DNA from 2 places in the Clostridium celatum genome. Region 2 is predicted to be linked to the other one. Evidence: a T-box and tRNA genes for the amino acid it is inferred to sense, from the RefSeq annotation. Region 2 holds a T-box; the other holds one or more tRNA genes.
The links. A T-box is a leader RNA that pairs with one kind of tRNA and senses whether it is charged. The one in region 2 lies ahead of ileS (isoleucine--tRNA ligase), so its partner is inferred to be a tRNA-Ile.
Positions count from the first base shown of each region.

Region 1: it encodes a tRNA-Ile, which carries the amino acid that the T-box ahead of ileS (isoleucine--tRNA ligase) is inferred to sense. The anticodon was not compared.

Region 1 is NZ_JAJKGM010000019.1:37,535-49,837, forward strand. Features, by position in the region: gene LPC13_RS09555 (hypothetical protein) at 34-279, opposite strand; gene LPC13_RS09560 (Na/Pi cotransporter family protein) at 445-2,070, opposite strand; gene LPC13_RS09565 (hypothetical protein) at 2,249-2,572, opposite strand; gene LPC13_RS09570 (hypothetical protein) at 2,919-3,350, shown strand; gene LPC13_RS09575 (hypothetical protein) at 3,584-3,988, shown strand; gene LPC13_RS09580 (sensor domain-containing diguanylate cyclase) at 4,035-6,167, opposite strand; gene LPC13_RS09585 (DUF2974 domain-containing protein) at 6,374-7,519, shown strand; gene LPC13_RS09590 (transmembrane-type terpene cyclase) at 7,960-8,640, shown strand; tRNA gene LPC13_RS09595 (tRNA-Met) at 8,812-8,887, shown strand; tRNA gene LPC13_RS09600 (tRNA-Ile) at 9,176-9,251, shown strand; gene LPC13_RS09605 (hypothetical protein) at 9,352-10,215, shown strand; gene LPC13_RS17105 (S8 family serine peptidase) at 10,277-12,303, opposite strand, start outside.
Region 2 is NZ_JAJKGM010000009.1:58,640-70,942, forward strand. Features, by position in the region: gene LPC13_RS06070 (hypothetical protein) at 1-517, shown strand, start outside; gene LPC13_RS06075 (TIGR01212 family radical SAM protein) at 625-1,551, shown strand; gene LPC13_RS06080 (sigma-70 family RNA polymerase sigma factor) at 1,685-2,230, shown strand; gene LPC13_RS06085 (hypothetical protein) at 2,223-2,921, shown strand; gene LPC13_RS06090 (class I SAM-dependent rRNA methyltransferase) at 2,982-4,157, opposite strand; gene LPC13_RS06095 (GIY-YIG nuclease family protein) at 4,315-4,578, shown strand; gene LPC13_RS06100 (GNAT family N-acetyltransferase) at 4,641-5,144, shown strand; T-box leader at 5,651-5,892, shown strand; gene ileS (isoleucine--tRNA ligase) at 5,989-9,099, shown strand; gene LPC13_RS06110 (LacI family DNA-binding transcriptional regulator) at 9,279-10,277, shown strand; gene LPC13_RS06115 (hypothetical protein) at 10,559-10,744, opposite strand; gene LPC13_RS06120 (nucleoside recognition domain-containing protein) at 10,865-11,440, shown strand; gene LPC13_RS06125 (spore maturation protein) at 11,452-11,976, shown strand.

The DNA.
Region 1 (12,303 bases), on a different contig from region 2:
TTTTGTAAAATAACCTTTGGCCTAAATTTGATATTATAATATTTTCCTTATATTAGATATATCATATTCTTTAATTAACTTTTTATTATCTTCTGTATAAATTATTAAACTAACCTTTCCTTCCTTATATCTTAAATAATTACCTTTACTTTTGCTACCAATTACATTTACAGATTTACCTCTCTTTAGTTCCTTAATATTAGTTGAGTTACAATACTCACATTTATCATTTATTGTGAATACTCTTTGACAATCTAAACAGTAATTTAATTTTTGCATTATAGCTCCCCCTATAAATTTAATCTGAACATTTACATATTAAATTTATATGAGTTTTTAATTATTTATATAACAAAATTTATAATAAACATTTTATATAAAAATAATTTTATACAAAACATAAATTTTTCTTATAACTTTACTACTTTTCTAATTTATAAATCACTAAACATGAATCTTATGGTTATGATTTTCTTTAACTGTAGCTATATTATTTGCATGATCCCCAATTCTTTCTAAATTTGATAATAAATCAAAAAATATTAATCCTGCATCTGTATAACATTTCTTAGAATTTAATCTTATTATATTATTATTTCTAAATTTTCTTTCAAGCATATCTATGCGCTCTTCTACTTCATCAACAACTTCATCTTCATTTTCATCTTCTTTAATAAATCTTCTTATAGCTATATCTACAGAGCTTAAAGTTACTTCAAAAATTTCTTTAATCTCATTTAATGCTTCTTTAGATATTTCAATTTTATTATTAAATTTATTTATAGCCAGTTCTACAATATTTTCACAATGATCCCCTATTCTTTCTATATCATTAATGGTATGATACACTTCACTAATTAACTCTGCATTTTCCTTAGGTAAATTATGTTGTGAAAACTCCACTAAATAATCAGTAATATCCTTTTCTAATATATTAATAATATTTTCATTTTCATATACATTTTTTATATCATTATCATCTCCATAAAAAAATGCTTTCATTGCTAATTGAAAATTATCTCTTGCAATTTGGGCCATTCTTACAGTCTCCTTGACTACTTGAGTACTTGCTACAACAGGAGTTTCTAAGAGCTTTTTATCTAAATATATTGCTCCACATATTTCTTTTTTCTCATCATCAGGTAAAACCTTATTTACAAACTTAACAAAATAATTTGATATAGGTAATACAACTATGGTTATCACTATATTAAAAATTGTATGAGCATTGGCAACTTGCCTACCTAAATTATACGGGGTTAAATATGCTACAATTCTTATAACATAAGCTGAAAGTGGTAAAAATATTATAGTTCCAAATATTTTAAATAATAAATGTAAAAGAGCTGCTTTTTTAGCAGTTTTATTTGCCGTTAAAGATGCTATTATGGCTGTAACACAAGTTCCTATATTACATCCTAATACTATAGGAAAAGCAATTTTCATATCAATTGTTCCTGCCGAAGCTAAAGCTACTAATATTGATGTTGTTGCCGAAGAGCTTTGTACTATAGCTGTCATTACAACACCAACTAAGACACCAAGTATTGAATATTTCCCCATTACTATGATTATCTCTTTAAAAACTTCTAGTTCTGCTATAGGCTGCATAGATGATGACATTAAGTTCATCCCCATAAATAATATCCCAAAACCTACTGAAATCACAGCAATATCTCGTATCTTTTTCTTTTTAGATACTAACATTAATATCGCACCTATTCCTATAAATATTGGTGCTACAACTTCTAGCTTAAAACTTACCATTTGTGCTGTTATTGTTGTTCCTATATTAGAACCTAATATAACACCTGTTGCTTGTATTAATGACATAAGTCCTGCATTAACAAAGCTTACAACCATAACTGTAGTTGCACTAGAACTTTGAATCACAGCTGTTACTATAGTTCCTACAAAAACACCCATCATTTTATTATTTGTTATTTTTTCTAATATACCTTTTAACTTCTCACCTGCGACATTTTCTAGGCCATCCCCCATCAGCTTCATTCCGTATAAAAACAAACCTAATCCTCCGAATATACCTGTAAAAATTTCAAACCCACTCATACTTTTTTCTTATCCCCTCATAATCGTATTTTTAAAATTTATGTATACTTTAAACTTTTTATTCATCATTTAATTTTACATTTTACTAATAATACTTAAACTATAAAAATACTACTTTAAAATAAATAAAAAATAGTGTTATGCAATAACACTATTTTTTATTATAAATATTAAAACTCTATTCATATAAAATTTTGCAAGTTGAAAAATCTAAATAATCTCTATATTCAAATTTACATGCTTTTAGAAAATTCTCCTCACTCCAAAAATTATTTCCTATAATACAATTACTATCTACTACCTCACTTAATTCATTATATGATATTACATTATTATTTTCATTAATTGCTCCTTTGATACATTTTAAAATATCAGAATCATATTTATCCTTAACTAAGGTTTCTGCCTCTACATTAAACTTTAAATCCCACACTATAAATTTCTTTTCATTAGATAAATTTGAATCTTTTTTAATAGAAAGTGAATTAACTTTTATTTTCATATTTATCCCTCCAAACATTTAATGTATACCTTTACATATTAGATTATATTAATCTACTTTCAAAATTAATCCTATTATTTTATTTATACTAAATATTTCGTATTTTATTTTTCTACTTTTTATTTATATATTTTTATCTATACTTTATCTTTCGTACAAAACAGCCATAAAAATCATATATTAAAATAGTATTTATATACTAACTTTTCTTTATATATTCATTGAATTTACTATTACTTATAAAGCTATATTCTATTTATAATATAAGATTCTAGATATATTTTTTTAACCTTACTTAAATTAAAGTAACTAAAGTTTTATCACTTAATACATGGAGGATATTAAATTGAAATGTAAGAATAAAGATACTATGGCTGAAGACATAGAAAATTATTTAAATGATTTAGATATACAACTTGCAAATCTTGAGAAACTCGGTTCTTCCCTTTTAGTAATCGGATATGCCTTATTTGTGTACGGATCTAATATAGATATTCTTGATACCTTAGGTATAAATAACACTGGCCAAACTGCTACCTCTATAACTCTTCAAGGTGGCGAACTAATTTTATATGGATATATACTACTATTTATAGTTTCAGCAAAAAGATTAGAAGAAAAAATTTTTGAAAATGAAGCTACCGAAAATACTTATGTACTTTCACCATACCAAAAATTATATTTTTCATACTGGGTAGCTATATTTATGAATTTACTTAGAGTTAGTGCATTATCTGAATTAGATTATTTAAATAAGTCTGGTGAAGCTTTTGTATAATTTATATTATTTTATTTATAATAAAGCTCCATACCTTTGTATTTTACGATACATTATGGAGCAAACCTTTTCTTATTTCAACTTATTAATAGCTTCTTATATTTACTTATAATACAAAAAATTCTTTTATTCAAAATAATTTACAATATTAATTTCCTTTAAATAATGTATTTTTATTTTTATTTAACATAAAACAATATTAACATAACTTTTAAATAATTTAGGAGGTAATTATGTCAAAAAGTGAAAAGATATCTCAAGTACTTAATGAAAGTAATACTGACCTTAACTTACATGAAATAAAAGCTAAAACTGGTGCTGGTAATGGATTTAAACATCATACTTCTACTTCTAAAAGCTCACTTATCAATAACACTAATAAATCTAAAAAAATATATGATATAGTTACAAATATTGAAGGTAAAATAAACTTACATAAAATTAAATCTCAAACTGGTGCTGGTAATGGTTTTAAAGATCTTTCAAGTAATAATATAAAAGAAAATATTTCTGATTCCAGAGCCTACGCCCATAAGAGCCATAAAATTCATGCAATATTTCATGCTTCCGATAGAAAGCTTAATTTACATGAAATAAAAGCTAAAACTGGTGCTGGTAATGGTTATAAGCAACATTAAAAAAAGTAAAGCTTGCTCCATAAAGTTAAGGTGCAAGCTTTACTTTTTATTTCTCTGAAATTATAACCTTATTTTTCCCACTATTTTTCGCTTTATATAAAGCTTCATCAGCAATACCAATTATCTTATTTGCTTGTATTTCATAATTATCAATTAATTTAACCCCCATACTTATAGTTAAATCAACTTGTCCTTTATCTTCGAAAACAAAATTTAAATTTTCTATGTTTTGTCTAATTCTTTCTGCTATAATCTCTGTATTTGTATCATCAGTATCAACAACTACAACCAAAAATTCCTCTCCGCCATATCTTCCTACTATATCACATTTCCTAATAGAATAATTTATAGCTTCTGCTACATTTTTTATAGCCTCATCTCCACATTGATGACCATATACATCATTAATATTTTTAAAATTATCTATATCAATCATCATTACAGATAAATTGAAGCCCTCATGCTTTCCTTTGTTATGTAATTTATAATATCTTTTAAGTACTTCTCTTCTATTATATATATTTGTCAATACATCATGAGTCGCAGAATATTTAACTTCTTTATATAATCTTGAATTTTCTAAAGCAATTCCTATATAAGTAGATAATATTTTTAAAGTTGTTAACTCCTTAATTCCATACTTACTTTTTTCACAATGTTGAGTGCTAATAACACCTATTATATTTTCTCCTATAATTATTGGAACAAACATTAAGGATTGAGCAATTCTTCCCGACTCTAAATTTTGATCTATTTTATTATTTTCTAAAGCCTCAATGTCTCCACTTATATATTTTTTATACTCTTTTATAATATCTCCAATTAATATCTCTTTCTTATTATTTATACAATAAGACGTAAAAGTATTTTCATTAACATATCTATTATCTACAGATATTCTCTCTTTTTCCTTTAAAATAAGTTCATATTTATACTTACAAATACTTTCATCATAAATAACTATTTGAAGTAAATCGAATTCAATTAAACTTTTTACTTCACTTATTATAACATTTAAAATATCTTCTTTTTCTAAGTTTGATATTATACTTTGTCCAACTTTATATAAAGCTTCTGCTTGTTTATATAACACCTTATACGTCTTTTCTATTAATTGTTGCTTCTTATCATCTAATATATCTAGCTTAATATTTTTATTTTTTTCAGCCTCTTTCTTAAATTCCACATATCTTTCCAAATAAAAATATGCTTTCTTATACATTCCTAAACCTTTATAAGCTTCACTAGAAAACTTACAAAATAATGCTTCATCTATACTTGCCCCATTATTTTCTCGTATACTTTCAATTTCCTGCAACTTAGATATAGCAATATCAAAGTTTTTCATCTTTAAATCTAAAGCAATCCAATTAAATAATATTTCTACAACCCATATAAAGCAGTCTATATTTTTAGCAATTAATAAAGCTTCTTTATAAATATCATCTGCTTCACTATACCATTGTTTCTCTACATATATATTTGCCTTAACTACTAAAACATTAAATAGTATTTTAGGAGCATAATCTTTAGAAATCTTATATGCCTTTTTTATAGACTTAACAGCCTCATCTAAATTTTTTAAATTTCTCTCACATTCTGCTTTATTTATATAAGTAATAACTTCGTGTTCTCTATATTCAAAATAAGCTGCTTTTATTAATTCATCTAAAACTTCTTTTGCTTTATCAAATTCTTCTAATTCCATATATAACCCTGACATATTTACTTTAATGGCCGCTAGGCTTTCTTGATTGTTATACTCTTCAGCAAGATTTATGCCCTTTAATGCCCATTCCATTGCTAAATCATACTTGCCATCTCTACCATAATCAGCTATAAGAGAAACTATAGAGTTCAATATACCATCTTTATCTTCCTGAATTTTAAATAATTTAAAAGCTTTTATATGATATATTATTGCATTTTCAAAATCCATGTTCTTATAATAAACTTTTCCCTTTTCAATTAAAAACCATGGATAAGCTTGCTGTAAATCATTTTCTTTGCAATAATTTATTAATTTATCTATTACATCCTTTGCTTCAACTACACTTAATAGATTTATTTTTTTACTTAATATTTTAGCATATTGACCATCACTTTTTAATTCGTCTAACGCAACTATTTCTTCATCTACTCTTATTACCATTTCTAATATCAACTCTCTTATTTGCATATATATTTATATTTTATATTAAATAAATTCCATAGGTCAACCTTTTTTCCTATAATATTCCAAAGAAAGTTCTTATTATTATTTAAAATACCTTTTTAGATAATTTTTAAATATCCTTTTTAGTATTTTTATTTTTTTTTGAAACAAAACAATATTATAAAAAATATTATATTTAATTATGATTAATATTTTAAACGGAGATAATTATGGATAATATAATTAATTATGTAGAGAATGAGTTACATACAATAACTGAAAAACCTTTTAATCCTGTAGATTCGTTAGTTCTTTCTCAAATTTGCTATATAAACTTTGGAAGTCTAGTAGGACATGTCCATGAAAACAAAAAACATATTACTTTTAAAGATTTGCTTAAAACCGAATGTTTCCCTAAGATGTTTGACTCCATTCCTTATGGAACAAATACTAAAGCCTTACTTTTTGCACTTGCTGCAAGTCCAAGATTTAGAGATATAAGAATAAATTACTATATATCTAAAACTGATTCTACTTTTGAAAAACAATTTTCAGCTATAACATTTATATTAAATAATACTGCTGCTTACATTGCTTTTCGTGGTACAGACTATACTGTCGTAGGATGGAAAGAGGATTTTAATATGGCTTTTACAAGTCCTGTTCCATCCCAAATAGAAGGGGTGAATTATCTTAATACTATTGCTAAAATAATTCCCCATGACCTTTATATAGGAGGACATTCAAAAGGAGGAAATATTGCTGTTTACTCAGCTATGAATTGTAATTATAGAATTTCAACTCGTATTAAAAGTATTTATAGTCATGATGGACCTGGCTTTAGAAAAGAAATAATACAAAGTGATAAATTTAATAGTATAAAAGATAAAATTCACAAAACACTTCCTCATTCATCACTTATTGGAATGCTATTAGAAAATCATGAAGATTATCATGTAATAAAAAGCAATAAATTTGGTGGATTAAAACAACATAATCCTTTTTCTTGGGAAATATCAAATTGTGATTTTAATTACTTAGAAAAAATCTCTAGTAGTGCACAATATACAAATGATACTTTAAATAAATGGTTAAGCGAAGTTGATGATAATAAACGTAAGATACTTATAAATACCTTATTTGATATACTAAATTCAACTAGCTCTAAAAGTTTTATTGAACTCTCTCAAAACCGCAAGAAAAATATTCCTATTATAATATCTGCAATAAAAAACATGGACGCTGAACTAAAGTCTATGTTTATAGAACTTATTAAGGAACTTTCCTCCTTATACTTAAAAAATCTTGCCCCTCACGAAAAATCAAATATGTCAGATTTTAAGAAATCATTTATCTCACATTTATCATCAAAGTAAACTAGTGAAATTTATAATATTCTAAATGCAAAAACACCTAATAGAATTTAATTGCTCTTATTAGGTGTTTTTACTTTATTAATTTTTTATTATTTCTAATTTAAAGATATTTTTTATATAATACTATTTATTTTGTCATTTAAAAAATTATTTATATTTTTATCTTTATAGTATTCTCTTACAATAAAGAAAGAAATAATTAATATAACTGTTACAATAATTCCACCTTCAGGGCCAAAAGCTCCACCGTTAAATTAATGATGATTTAATATAATTACATTTTTAACACATCTTATAATCGCCAAAACATGTTATGTATAATTATCCCCTTTATTATGTAATAATACATCTAACTATTTAGTATAAATATTATTTGTATTCATAAATAAAAAAACTCAATAATATACTATCCTAAATTAAAAATATAAAAGGAGTATATTATGACAATACTTGGGCTAATTTTATCTTTAATAAGTGGAATATGCTGGACCATTGTATATATTTCAATGATTAGAACTGGATTTAAAGAAAAGACTTATTCAATGCCTTTATTTGCATTATCTCTAAATATATCTTGGGAGCTTATTTATACCATTAAAGGATTTTCAACTTGTATAACTAATATCCAAAATTATGTTAATTTAACTTGGTGTATTTTTGACTTTATAATAATTTATACTTATTTTAAATATGGGAAAAATGATTTTAAAGAAACAGCCTTTAAAAAGTATTTTATTCCTTGGTCAATCTTAATATTTGCTATGTCATTTATTATAGAATATGGCTTCCTTATTGAATTTGGAGAATCAACATCTAAAAGCTTACCTTTAGTTTCGTCATTTATAGAAACTAGCTTAGGTGCTTGGTATTCTGCTTTTTTACAAAACTTAATAATGTCACTTTTATTTATTTCTTTGTTATTTAAACGAAATAGTTTATTAGGTCAAAACCGTACTATTGCAATCTGTAAATGTATTGGAACCTTAACCCCAACTATACTATTTGGTATTATACTTGAAAATAATCTTGTCTTAATATTAGGTAGCTTTTGCTTTATCTTTGATTTAATTTATATTTTCTTAGTATTTAAATATATATCTATTTCTAAAATATTAAATTAAAATGTACTTAAATATTCATAGCATATAGCCTTATATCATTGAATATAAGACTATATGCTATGTTCTTACACTCTTAAGGCTAAATACGACATAATTTGATTTTGACTTTATTGTTTCATTGATATATACTTAAGTAACAAGTTAGGCAAAGTAATTTGCACAACATAATATCGCGGGATGGAGCAGTTGGCAGCTCGTTGGGCTCATAACCCAAAGGTCGTAGGTTCAAGTCCTACTCCCGCAACCAATAAATAGATCTTATTCTTACTATAGGGTTTATTTTTTTTGCTTATTTTAATTACTGTACAAATCATATAGAAAACTGCTAAAATGATTTCTTTTATGAAATCATATGTGATTTTATAATACACTACATAATTAGTATCATTAAGGATTATATAGTAGCATATACTACTATATTCTATGCTATCTCTTCTTAAGACTAAATATGAGACAATACAATTTTGACTTTATAACTTTACTTTGATATACTTAATTCAATAAGTTAAGCAATGAATTTTGCACAATATAATATCGCGGGGTGGAGCAGTTGGCAGCTCGTTGGGCTAATAACCCAAAGGTCACAGGTTCGAGTCCTGTCCCCGCTACCAAAAATAAATCTTATATTATATAAGATTTATTTTTTTGTATAAATTTAAACTTTTATTGTTTTAACGACTAATTACATAACATATAATAAGGAGATAAATTATGAGAATAATATCTGAAAATAATGTATGTGAAAATAGACCATACGTTAATTTAAAAAAATTATCAGTAAAGACCTCTCTAAGAGTAGCCTCTATTGATGAACTTGGATTTAAAGGTACTTATATAATAAATCAATATACACAATCATTATGTAAAAATGAAAATTATACTTCCCAATATAGTAATGGAATTGAAAAAGTAACTTTCTATACATCTGATTTAAATGAGATGTTATTAGTTGACATTAATTACTCATTTAAAACTGGTGCTAGTTATTCTAAATTTAAGGTTTATTTAATTTTAAATAATATCAAATATGCTCTTCCTTTTAATTACTTTGAAGATATCTATAGAAATTGTATGGATATATTAGCTAAAGAAGTAAATGATAATGAAGAAATAAATTATATAAAAGAAAGCTTTAATAACTTAAAAAAAGAAGAAATATCAGTAGATATTAATTTAAATTTAGAAAGACTTAAAGAATTTAAAGATAAAGTAGATTTTAAAAGAAATGTTCGTTATTTTGTAATTAATAATATAGCATCATCTATATCTAAATATGATATAAAAAATAAAACTAATAAAATAAAAGTTACTGATAAAGTAAAAGTTTTAAGACATAATTACAAAACTAGACTTTATGAGTTTATAAACCCTACTGATAATACCAATATGGTATCTTTAAAAGAAACTGATATTATTTGTGATTTAGGTGATGAAAATACTTTCCCAACTGTTAATATATATACTAGCTATGGACTTGGAAAATTATTAGACATAAAAAATAATGTTGTTCCATCAACTAATACACTATCATTATTTGCTAATTTATTAGACTTAGGATTAAATGTCTTAAACTAAGAAAAGGTATGTATCAAAATAAACTTTGATACATACCTTCTTATTTATTTAATATATTTTTTTACTTACGTTTTCTAATTTTTATTCCTGCACCAATCATAACTATAGCTGCAACTAATATTGGCATGCTTGCTCTTCCACCTGTATTAGGAAGCTTATGATTATTATTTTGTTTTTCACTTGGATTAGGTTTTACATCTACTGAACCATCATCCTCATTATTTTTATCATCTGAGTCATTGCCTCCATCATTTTTATCATCAGAATCCCCTGGGTTTTCTGGATTTTCGATATCAGCTTCTGTTACAGTTATTTCCCAAGTTACTGTTGCCGAACCTGAATTTATATCTGCTGTAACTATAGTAGTTCCTGGAGATTTAGCTATTGCTTTTCCATCAACTACAGTAACAATACTATTAGCTGCTGAAACAAAATCTACTGACTTAATAACAGCATCTTCTGGATTAACTGTAAATTCTAATTCTTGCTCCTCTCCAACCTTCATTTCGTAGTCTTCATTATTTGTAGTTGCACTTTCTACTTGAATAACTACTCCATCTTTTGTTACTTCCACATAACAATATACATTAGCTTGTCCATTATCTACTGATGCTTTTATATAAGTTATTCCTGAATTAACAGCAGTAACTACACCATTTTCATCAACAGTTGCAATATCATCGCAGAATGATTTCCATGTAACTTTTCCTGTATAAGTTTCTGGGCTAAGTGTAACACTTAATTTATCACTTTCTCCAATCTCTAAAGAAAGATTTCCCTTATCCAATGAAACAGATTCTAATCTAATCTCTAAATTATATCCAATATTATCTAATATATCATCTAATGTTCTACCTTCATAAGCTTCTTGTGCTTGACCTTCTGCCACTTGTTCATTGTATTGTCCAAAATTATATACAATATAGTCCATATCATATTGATTAACTACACCATCAAAGTTAAAATCTACTGGATTTACCTTATAATCAACGTTTTGACCATAATACTTTTCAACTTCTAAAGCATCTAAGATATCTACCCATCCATCACCATTTACATCTCCTGCTGCAATATATCTATAGAATTCTGAACCTAATAAATAGTATACCTTTGAAACTGTTTCACCATCTATAGTTCTATATGGAATAAATCTTGCTTCTTTTCTGAAGTGTCCTGGAAGCGCACTAACTACCGTATACTCTTCTTCACTTACAGGAAGATTAACTGCTAAGTATATAGCCATAGTATCATCATATTCTACTTCATATTTATTTCCATTGTTATCTTCAACCCATATATACTTATCTAAATCTTCAGTATAAGAACCTATTGTAAGTGCTTCACTAAATCCTTCGGCTAATTGACTTACAAATATTGTTGAAGTTGTTGGAACTATATCCACCCCTTCATAAGTTGAGTTAAAGGACATATCTGCATAATTTCCATCCTTATCTTTGATTTCTAAGCCTTCACATTGTATATATTCTCTATAGAATTCGCTTTCACTATCATAAGTTAATTTAAAATCTGCATCTATTATTCCATTAGTACCTGAAATATTAACTGCATTTCCATCTTTATCAATAACTGAAAGTTTTATCTTAAGAGCTTTAATAACTGTCCCAGTTATGCTCTTTTCTATATTTACAGTATAGTTATTTTCATCTAATATTTTTTGAAGCTCACTATTAACTCTTAAATCTAAAAGTTCAAAGCCTTTTGCATAAGATAAAGTCATATCAAAAGTGCTACCTTCAGATAAATTATGAGTTGTAACTGTAGCTGTAATAGTATCATTTAATGACATTTCATCCTTACTTAATGTTACCCCTGTATATGGAGAACCTTCCTTAACAAAGAAGTATCTTGGTTGCTTAAATAAGTTTTGTGAGGTTGCTACATCTATCGGCATTGGTGAAAATTCATACACTTGTCCATACCTTAAATCTGATTTTTCTATACCAAATTTAAAATCTCCATTTTCACTTATAGGTAATGATAAATATGGCATTCCATTTACAAATCCACTTATTATTATATCAGAAGCATCTGTTTTATATCCCATTTGTTGAAGTTCACTTATACTAT
Region 2 (12,303 bases):
TAACTTTGGTAAGGTTGTTTTAGGCTTTACAGGTCAAAAGGTCGCTATTTCAACAATTAATGAAAAAGATGCATATATTTGTGTGGTATATATAGATGATACTTTAATGGAGAGTGGAACAGATGAAATTTCACCAGGTACTCCTTCAGAAAGTGCTTCATTAGCAGAAATAGAAGATATTATGGAGAAGCCAGTATCAAGAAAAGTAGTATCAGTTGATTTGTTGAATAATTGTAAAATAGAGGATTTTATATTTTCAAAAGAAGATGATAATTTAGCTGTAAACTATAAAAACGAAGCAGGTATAAATAGACTTAATATTTATAAAACTGAAGACGGAGAACTTATAGAGAGTAATTTAGATGGTAAATTCTCTAAAGAAGTATATAATGTTAAGGCAAACTATTTTGAAGATGAAAACCTTAATTTTACCGTTTATAAGAATGATAATAGTAAGGATAATTTAACAGGAGTATATGATATTAATATAAAAAGTTTAGAAATAACTAAATTGTAATTGTGAAATAACTAATTTATAATAGAGTAAATTAATAAAAGAGGCTTGTATGTAATATACAGACCTCTATTTTATATTTTAAGATAAAGAGTAGGTGAAAATAGAAAATGTCTAAAGAGTGGAATGGAAAAAGATATCATAGCTTAAATTATTTCCTAAGAAATAAATTTAATGAAAAAATATATAAAATATCATTAGATGGTGGATTTACTTGCCCAAATAGAGATGGAAGAGTAGCAAAAGGTGGATGTACATTTTGTAGTGCAAGAGGTTCAGGAGATTATGCAGGAAGTAGAATTTTATCAATAACTGAACAGTTTGAAGATAGAAAAAAGATGATGGAGAAAAAGTGGAAGGACGGAAAGTATATTGCATATTTTCAAGCTTATACTAATACATATGCTCCAGTTGAAGAATTGAAAAGAAAATATGAAGAAGCTTTAGCACAAGAAAATGTAGTAGCATTATCTATAGCAACAAGACCAGATTGTTTAGATGATGATGTTTTAGATTTTCTTGAAGAATTAAATAAGAAGACATATTTATGGGTGGAATTAGGATTACAAACAATCAATGACGAAACAGCTAATAACTTTAATAGAGGCTATGACTTCGAAGTATTTGATAGGAGTATAAAAAAACTTCAAGAAAGAGGAATTGAAGTTGTAGTACATACTATCTTTGGGTTACCAGGAGAAAGCAAGGAAGATATGCTTAAAACTATAAATTATGTAGCACATTCAGGAGCTCAAGGTATTAAGTTTCATTTGTTACACTTAATGAAAAATACAAAGATGGCAGAGCAATATGAAAGAGAAGAGTTTGAGCTATTAAGCAAAGAAGATTATATAGACTTAATTTGTAAAGGTGTTGCCATGATTCCAGAGGAAATGGTAGTTCATAGATTAACAGGAGATGCACCTAGAGCAAGTTTAATTGGTCCAATGTGGAGCTTAAAAAAGTGGGAAGTTTTAAATGATATAGATAGAGCCTTGGTAGAGAATGATATTTGGCAAGGAAAAGACTTTAAATAGTTAAAGATAAAGAGGTTAAATAAAATAAAGAGCATTGCAATTTGATTTTGCATTAGCTCTTTTTTTATTTATAATTATGTTATGGAACAAAATGGGATGAGAGCTAGTCTAATAGACGAAAGGAGCGAATTAATTGGAGGCTTCAATAAAAAAACAGAGTAAGGATGAGTTATTACTGGAGGTTAAAAGAGCAAAGGGTGGTAATAAGGAAGCTTTTTGTAACCTAATTAGAATAAATAAAATAGCTATGTATAGAGTTTCAAAATCTATATTAAGTAAAGAAGAGGATGTAGAAGATGCCGTTAGTGAAGCAATACTAAAGGCTTATAAGAATATAAAATCATTAAAAGATGAGTCGCTTTTTAAAACTTGGTTAATAAGAATAGTTATAAATGAAAGTAATACATTATATAAAAAAAGAAGCAAAGAAATCACTGTAGATAAGGATAATTTTATTAATATTAAAACTAAAGATACTTATAAGGATTTAACTTTATATGATGCCATTAATTCTTTAGAGGAAGATTTAAGAATGACTACTATATTATTTTATTTTGAGGATATGAAATATAAAGATATAGCAAAATTATTAAATATAAAAGAAGGCACTGTAAAATCTAGATTATCAAGAGCAAAGGAAAAATTATATCATATGTTAAAGGAGGAGCTTTATGGATAAATTTGATGATTATTTAGAAAAACAAAGTAAATGTGAAAAAGAAAAGTTTGTTTTGCCTCAATCCTTTGATAGAAAAGTAGAAGATATATTATTAAATTTAGATTCTGAATTAAAAAAGGAAAATAATAAATGGTATAAAAATAAAAAGCTTTGGACTACAGCCGCATGTTTTGCATTCATATGTTTAGCTGGAATGGGACTATCTAAACAAATACATTTAGGAAAAAATGAAAAAAAACAAACTACAGTGGCTAGTGAGGAATCTATGATGAAGTCTGCTGGTGTAAGAGAAAATGAAAGTAATGTTACTCATGATATTGAATCATATGGTTTAAAAGAAAGTGATTTAGATAATATAGAGGATAGTCAGGTGCTAAGGGCAGATGACATTTATAATATAACTATAGAATCTATATCAACACAAACTAAATACAAGGAAGTTACTAAAAAAGAAGATATAAATAATATAGTAAATTTCATAAATACAATGCCTATTTATGAAGTTATAAATGAAAACATAAATTCAGTACAATACTCTATAAAGATACATGGAGTAACAGATCATATTTATAGTTTTAATGATGATATAATGGGTGTAGATGGTATTTATTATAGAACGGTAGAAAAAGAAATTAGTGAACTAAATGAATTATATAATAACTTAAATTATGAAGAAAAGTTTATTGATTAGAAATAATATAAACTAAAAAGGTAGCAAGTTAATTTGCTACCTTTTAATTAATTGCGATTTTTAAACTACTTGGAAGATAAAGAATTTTAAGTAGTATGATTCATCTGAATTCCAAAGAATTGGATGATCGGAACTTTGAGTTCTAACCTCAATTTGTCTTAAAGTTCTTCTAGCATCATGTGCAGCTTCAAGAACAGTTTTCTTTAATTGTTCTTCACTCATATAATGTGAACAAGAGCAAGTTGCAAAATATCCACCTGGTTTAACCATTTTTAATCCTCTAAGGTTTATTTCTTTATAACCTCTAATTGCAGCATTAACTGTATTTCTTGATTTAGTGAAAGCTGGTGGATCTAATATAACAACATCATATTGTCTACCTTCTCTTGACCAATCTCCAAGAACATCAAATGCATTGTGGCACTCAAATTTAACTGTATCTTGTAAGTTATTTAATTCAGCATTTCTAGTTGCACAATCAACAGCATGTTGAGAAACATCAATTCCAAGAACTGATTTAGCACCAGCAATACCAGCGTTTAAAGCAAAAGATCCAGTATGAGTAAAACAGTCTAAAACATCTCTACCTTTACAAATTCTATGCATTGCAGCTCTATTTTCTTTTTGATCTAGGAAGAAACCAGTTTTTTGACCATTTTCTAAATCTACTATATACTTAACACCATTTTCAATAATTTCAACATCAGTATTAAATGGTTCAGTTAAGAAGCCTTTAGTTTGTTCTAAACCTTCTATTTCTCTAGTTTTTATATCACTTCTTTCATAAACACCTTTAGCACCATATTCTTCTACTAAAATCTTAACAATTATATCTCTGTATTTATCCATACCTAAAGTTGAAATTTGAATTACATAGTAATCTTCAAATTTATCTACTGTAAGACCTGGTAAAAAGTCTGCTTCTCCAAATATAAATCTGCAAGAAGATGTATCAATTACGGTTTTTCTATAATCCCAAGCAGCAGCAAATCTTCTTTTAAAGAATTCATAATCAATTTCTTCATTTATGTCTCTAGTCATTATTCTTATAGTTATTTTGCTTCTATCGTTTATATAACCTTTACCGATAAAGTAGTTCTTGTGATTATAAACTTCAACGATATCACCATTTTCATAGTCACCATCATATTCATTTATTTCATCTATGTATATCCAAGGACGCCCATTTTCTGCTTTTTTATTTTTACCTTGGTGTAAGAAAAATTTACATGCCATATATTAATTGCTCCTTTTTTATTAATTCTCATAAGATTATAACATAACTATTGTACTTTATTATTCAGTATTGACAATAATAATAGAAAATATAGTTTACCATACGATATAATTATAAATATGTGGAAATTAATAAGTTAATTTAAGAGGTTTTTAAATGAATTATGTTTATATATTAAGATGTAATGATAATAGTTTATATACTGGATGGACAAACAATTTAGAGAAAAGATTAAAAGTACATGCTTCTGGTAAGGGAGCAAAATATACTAAAGCTAGATTGCCTATAGAACTTGTTTATTTTGAAGAGTTTGAAGATAAAATTGAAGCAATGAGAAGAGAGTACGTAATTAAGCAACTTACTAGGAAGGAAAAATTAATATTAATAGAGAAATTTAATTCTATGAAAATTATTATATAAAAATTGTAAAGATTATTTAAGTAAATTTGATAATAAAAAATTAAAGTGTTGGGGGCAAAATTATGGAGATAAATATAAGAGCAATAAGAACTGAAGATGCAGAAGGGATCAATGCAATAAGGGTAATGGATGGAGTACGAGAAAATATATTAGGTATAACTAGTGAAAGGATAGCTAGAAGTAAAGCATTTATAGAAAGCTTAGGACCTAATGATTATCAATATGTTGCTGAAATTAATGAAAATGGAAAGAAAGTAATAATAGGTACCATAGGATTAAATGTATCTGTAAATCCTAGAGTTAGGCATTGTGCAAGTTTGGGGATTATGGTTCATAAAGATTATCAAGGAATGGGGATAGGAAAAAAATTAATGAAAACTATAATTGACTTAGCTGATAATTGGCTTATGTTAAAGAGAATAGAACTTGGAGTATTTGTAGACAATGATAGAGCTATAAAGTTATATAAGAGCTTTGGATTTGAAGTTGAAGGAACAAAAAGGTGCGCAGCTATTAGAAATGGAAAATATGAAGATGAGTTTATAATGTCACGAATTAGGAATTAGTATTATAGAGATGAAAAGAAATTATTATTTTATAGAATAAAGTATATAATTCAAAAATAAAATTTAATTTAGTGTATATAAAAAAATAAATTACACATACTATTATTGTAGCAAGGTGGATGAAGTTTGAAGCTAAGCTACTGAAGATGAATCAGTAACCCAAAACTACTGATTCATCTTTATTTTTTAGCACAAAAAACTACTTACAAAATGTAAGTAGTTTGAATCGTTAAATTTATAGGGAAATGGGATTTTGGGTAGTATTTTAAAAATACAAAGAAATTAATGAGTTATTAAAATTAATTCAAATTATATAATAACAATTAAGTGTTTCAACGATATTTATTAAATCATATCAGAGTAAAAAAGTCAACAATAAAATTAAATTAATATCAAATAATAATTATTATTGTTTAATATTTATAAAAAGAAGTTTAGAAGAAATTTATAAATAATACTTTTGGGCGCAATTGACAAGGAATAATGCATAATATATAATAAATTCATTAAAGACTATGATTAGGAAAAGTACTTTTATTAATTTTTTAAGAGAGTGATTGGTTGGTGTGAAATCATAAGATTATTTAAGGAAAATCACCTAGGAGTTGGAGGCTGAAAGCTATGCAATTAAGCTGTCACGTTAGCCCGCGTTAAGGGATAGGATATGAAAGTATCTGAAATTTGGCTCATAGTATAGTTATGAGTTTATTAACCTTAGGTGGTATAGCGAATTCACTTCGTCCTTTTGGGATGAAGTTTTTTTATTTTTAAAAACAAAGGATTAAAATATGTCTTTAAGAGAATAATTTTAATAGTTGATATCTGTAGAGAAAGGAGAATTCTTATGTACAAAAAAGTAGAATTGCCAAATGGTTTTGTTGGTCTTGAAAAAGAAATAGCAAACCTTTGGACTGCAAGAAATGTTATTAAAAAGAATTTTGATATGAATCAAGATGGTGAATATTTCACTTTTTATGATGGACCTCCAACTGCAAATGGTAAACCACACGTTGGACACGTACTAACAAGAGTTATGAAAGATATTATCCCAAGATATAAAGTTATGAAGGGATATAAAGTAATAAGAAAAGCTGGATGGGATACTCACGGACTTCCTGTTGAACTTGAAATCGAAAAGAAACTTGGTATTTCAGGTAAAGAGCAAATCGAAGAATACGGAGTAGAAAAGTTCGTTAAAGAATGTAAAGAAAGCGTATTTACTTATGTAAGTATGTGGGAAAAAATGACTAACCAAATTGGATATTGGGTTGATATGGAAAATCCATATGTAACTTATCATAATCCATATATAGAATCAGTTTGGTGGGCATTAAAACAAATGTGGGATAAAGGTCTTTTATATGAAGGACACAAAGTAATGCCATACTGTCCAAGATGTGGTACTGCATTATCATCTCATGAAGTTGCACAAGGATATAAAGATGTTAAGGACTTAACATGTATTGCTAAATTTAAAGTTACTGGAGAGGAAAACAAGTATATATTAGCTTGGACAACAACTCCTTGGACATTACCTTCAAACTTAGCTTTATGTATAAATAAAGCTTATACATATATAGAAGCAAAGGTTGGAGAAGAAATATTAATATTAGCTAAGGATTTAGCAGCTAAAGTTTTAGGGGAAGACTATGAAGTAGTTAGAGAATTCCCAGGAACAGAACTTTTAGGAACTAAATATGAACAATTAATGCCTTTTGGTAAAGTTGAAGGAAAAGCTTTTGAAGTAATCCATGGTGATTATGTAACTTTATCAGATGGTACTGGTGTAGTTCATATAGCTCCAGCTTATGGTGAGGATGATAGCTTAGTAGCTAAGGCTAATGGAATTACTTTCATCAACTTAGTTGATAGAGAAGGTAGATTTGTAGAAGAAGTTACTCCATGGGCAGGTAAGTTTGTTAAGAAATGTGATGAAAGCATTTGTAAGTGGCTTGAAGAAAATAATAAGTTATTTAAATCAGAAAAGCACTTACACTCATATCCACATTGTTGGAGATGTGACACACCACTTCTTTACTATCCAAAGGAAAGCTGGTTTGTTGCAATGACAACATTAAGAGATAAGCTTTTAGAAAACAATAATAAGATTAACTGGTATCCAGATAACATTAGAACAGGTAGATTTGGTAAGTTCTTAGAAAATGTTATTGACTGGGGTATTTCAAGAGATAGATACTGGGGAACCCCACTTCCAATTTGGGGATGTGAATGCGGACATAAAGAATGTATCGGAAGCATTGCAGAATTAAAGGAAAAGGGAATTAACGTTCCAGAGGATATTGAATTACACAAACCTTATATAGATAATGTTCATTTAAAATGTGAAAAATGTGGAAAGGAAATGACTAGAACTAACGAAGTTATTGACTGTTGGTTTGACTCGGGTTCAATGCCATTTGCACAATTACACTATCCATTTGAAAATAAGGAATTATTTGAACAAAATTATCCAGCTCAATTTATATCAGAAGCTGTTGACCAAACAAGAGGATGGTTCTATACTTTACTTGCAATATCAACTGCAATATTTGATAGAAATCCATTTGAAAATTGTATAGTTTTAGGTCACGTTCTTGATAAGAAGGGCTTAAAGATGTCAAAATCAAAAGGAAATGTTGTAGATCCATTTGATGTGTTAGATGCACAAGGTGCAGATGCTACAAGATGGCATTTCTATACTGCAAGTGCTCCATGGCTACCTACTAGATTCTCAATAGATGATGTTGGTGAAGCTGGAAGAAAGTTTATGGGAACTTTATGGAATGTTTATTCATTCTACGTATTATATGCTGAATTAGATAAATTCAACCCATTACAATATACTGATTTTGTATCAGATAACGTAATGGATAAGTGGGTAATGTCTAAACTTAATTCATTAGTTAAGGATGTAGACAATATGCTTGCTTCATATCAAATAACTCAAGCTGCTTTAGCAATTGAAGACTTTACAGATGAGTTATCAAACTGGTATGTAAGAAGAAATAGAGGAAGATACTGGTCTGAAGAATTAACAGATGATAAGATTGGTGCTTATGTAACTTTATATAGAGTATTAACTACTTTAATTAAAGTATCAGCTCCATTTGTACCATTTATTACAGAAAGCATCTACCAAAACTTAGTAGTTGGATTAGATGAAAATGCTCCAGAAAGTATTCACTTATGCAAATGGCCAGAAGTTAATGAAACAGCTATAGATAAAGACTTAGAAAAAGAGATGGATTTAGCTTACACAATAGTTAAACTTGGAAGAAGTGCAAGAAATGGTGCTAATATTAAGAATAGACAGCCACTTTCTAAGATGCTTATTTCAACAGATTCACTTCCAGAATATTATGGTGATATCATAACTGATGAGTTAAATATCAAAGCTGTAGAATTTGGAGCAGACCTTTCTAAGTATGTTAACTTTGAAATTAAGCCTAACCTACCAGTACTAGGAAGAGCTTATGGTAAGTTAATACCAGGAATAAGAAAAGAAATAGCTGCAAGAAACCAAATGGAATTGGCTCAAACTATTCAAAATGGTGGAGTAGTAGTTATTAATGTTGATGGAACTGAAATTGAATTAAATAAGGAAAACTTATTAGTTACTATGCAAGGGCTAGAGGGTTATGCGTTTGCTGGTGAAGGTTCAATTGGTGTTGTTTTAGATACTCATGTTTCAGAAGAACTTAGAGAAGAAGGTCATGTAAGAGAAATAGTTTCTAAGATTCAAAATATGAGAAAAGATAAAGGGTTTGAGGTAGCAGATAAAATTAATTTATATGTAGCAGACAATGAAATGCTATTAGAAGTAATTAAAAAGTTTGCAGATGTTATTAAGAGAGAAACCTTAACCCAAGAAATAGTTTACAATGGAGAAGTTGATTACACTGAAACAGTTATAAATGGCGAAAAGCTAAATATGACTGTAGAAGTTGTTAAATAACTAATAGATTTGTTAATAAAGGGTAGGGATTAAGTAATAATTCCTATCCTTTTTTCAAAGAATAGTAATATAAGTATACGTGCTTAATCTATAAATGCAAAAAATGATTAAAATTATTGTATTAAATAGGAAAAAAAGGTATAATTAATAATTAAAATAGAAAATGGAGTGATGTTGATATGGCTACTTCTATAAAGGATGTTGCTAGGGAAGCTGGCGTTTCAATAGCTACTGTGTCTAGAGTTCTAAATGATATAGATGTTGTTAATGAAGATACTAAGAAAAAGGTATTAGATGCAATAAAAAAACTTGGATATAGACCGAATATTGTGGCTAGAAGTTTAAAAACGCAAAGAACTAAAACAGTAGGAATTTTAGTTCCTGATATTTCAAGTGGATTTTATCCAGAAATAGTTAGAGGTGCAGAAGATGTTGCAAATATATATGATTATAATGTAATATTATGTAATTCTGACTTTGATTATGAGAAAGAAAAAGATTATTTAAGAGTTCTTAAAGAAAAAATGGTTGATGGTGTTATATATATGAGCTCTTCATTAGAAGATGAGACATTTGATATAATAAATGAATTAGATTTAAAAACAGTTTTAGCAGAATCTAAAGACAAAGAAGGAAGATTACCAAGTGTAATAATAGATAATGTTAAAGCTACATATGATTCTACTAAGACTTTAATTGATAAAGGATTAAAAAATATCGCTTTTGTTGGAGTTAATAAAAACTCTGTAAATGCATGGGGAGATAGACATGTAGGATATGAAAAGGCATTAAGTGAAAATAATATTTCTATAGATGAAGATTTAGTATTTTTAAAGGATTTAAAAGCAAAGAGTGGATATAATGCAGTAGAAAAATTCTTAGCTAGTGGTAAGAAATTTGATGGTGTAGTATGTGCAAGTGATGAAATTGCCATTGGGGTTATAAATGCGTTAAGAGAAAACAATATTAATGTACCAACTGATGTTAGTGTAATTGGATTTAATGACAATGTAGTTGCATCATATTTTTATCCTAAGTTAACAACAGTAAAGCAACCTAGCTATGACATGGGATCAGTAGCTATGAGAATGCTTATTAAAATGTTAAATAATAAACCTTTAGAACAGGATCAATATGTATTAGATTATAAGCTAATACAAAGAGAAAGTTGTAAATAAGAAAACAGCTAATTAGCTGTTTTTTTATTTTATGCAAAAAAGTTTGAAATAATAGAAAAAATATGATATAATGGCATTATGATTTGATAACGTTTACCAGTGGCGATTGTTTAGAAATGGGTACACATTCAATTAGGTATAGGTAATATATTGGGAATTTGGGAATTTGAGAATTAGGGTAAGTAAGTTTGTTAAGGTTATCAAATAGAGTGAATGATTGCTAGATTGGTAAAAATTAAAAAATAAGAGGATAGTTAACTATCCTCTTTTTTGTATACATTTTATAGTATTCCTTCTGTTTTAAGTAAGTTCTCTAATTTTTGAACTTTTTCAGATAAAGTCATAAACTTTTCTTTTAATATGTAATTTTCATGGCTACCATCATTGATACAGTTTTCCATATCTTCTACAGCTTTTAATGCTTCATCAATATCTTTTTGTGCTAACTTTAAGTTTGATTCTTTCATTGGTGAGTCTCCCTTCACATAGGTAGTAAAAACTAAATAGTACTATATTTATGGTAACACTAATAAATACGTGTTGCAAGGCATATATTGTAAAGTAAAAAAATAGTGGGGAGAGATTATATGATTAATTACATATGGTTTATAATGGTGTTTTTAGGACTAGTAGTTGGTATTTTTACTGGAAATGGAGAGGCGATTTCTCAATCCATACTTACATCTATTGATTCAACTGTTACTTTTATAATTAGTCTTGTTGGACTTATGTGCTTTTGGTGTGGAGTGATGAAGGTAGCTGAAAAAAGCGGATTTACAGAAAAATTAGCAAAATTAATGAAACCGATATTAAAACTAATCTTTAAGGAAGCTGCTAAAGATGAAAAGGCATTAGGATCGATTGTTATGAATATTACAGCTAATATGATGGGACTTGGAAATGCTGCAACTCCTTTTGGAATTAAGGCAATGGAGGAAATGGATAGATTAAATAATGAAAAAGGTAGAGCATCAAATGATATGGCATTATTTTTAGTTTTAAATGCGGCATGTATACAGTTAGTTCCTTCAACGGTTATATCAATAAGAGCAGCAGCAGGATCTACAAATCCAGGAATTATAATTCTTCCTGCTATAATTTCAACTGGTGTAGCGGCAATAGTAGGAGTAATATGTTGTAAAATACTTCAAAGATATTTTTAGGAGGAAAGGAAATGTTTGCATATTTGACCAAAAGTATTATTCCTATAATTGTTTTAATTATTATTACTTATGGAATGATAAAAGGTAGAAAAGTATATGATTGGTTTATAGAAGGAGCAAAAGATGGATTAAAAGTATGTGTTAATATTTTTCCGTATCTTTTAGCTATGATTATAGCTGTGCATATTTTTAGAGAGGCTAAGCTTTTAGATATGTTAAACAATGCAATTTCACCTATTTGTAAATTGATAGACCTACCTAAAGAAGTTGTTCCTTTAGTTTTAATAAAACCACTTTCTGGTAGTGGAGCTATGGGGATATTTACAGATATATTAAAAAATTATGGGCCAGATACAGCAATAGGATTAATTTCATCTGTAATAATGGGAACAACGGAAACAATATTTTATACTGTAACAGTATACTTTGGTGCAGTTAAAATTAAAAAAACGAGGCATACAGTATGGGCAGCAGTAATGGCAGATATGACAGCAATAATTATGGCAATCCTAATGGTAAAAATAATGATACTTTAAAGTTAAACGAAAAAGTGATGATGTGACATTCCCAAAATTGATATGATTTCACTAAGAATTAAATTCTAAGGTTTATCATATGTATTCTTTTCAGTTATATCATTACTTTTTTAATTAACTTTTTAACTATTATAGAATAAAATATGTAAGCTAATATTTTGTTCTATAAAATCTAATCAAGATTTTATGGTACAGTAAAATTATAATAATTTCTCAAGGTAATATATAAAATTTTTTGACATCACGGTTATTCGTAATACAACTCTATTTACATTAAAAGAGTAATATGTAAATTTTTATTGGTAAGGTGTAAATTTTGGTTGTATA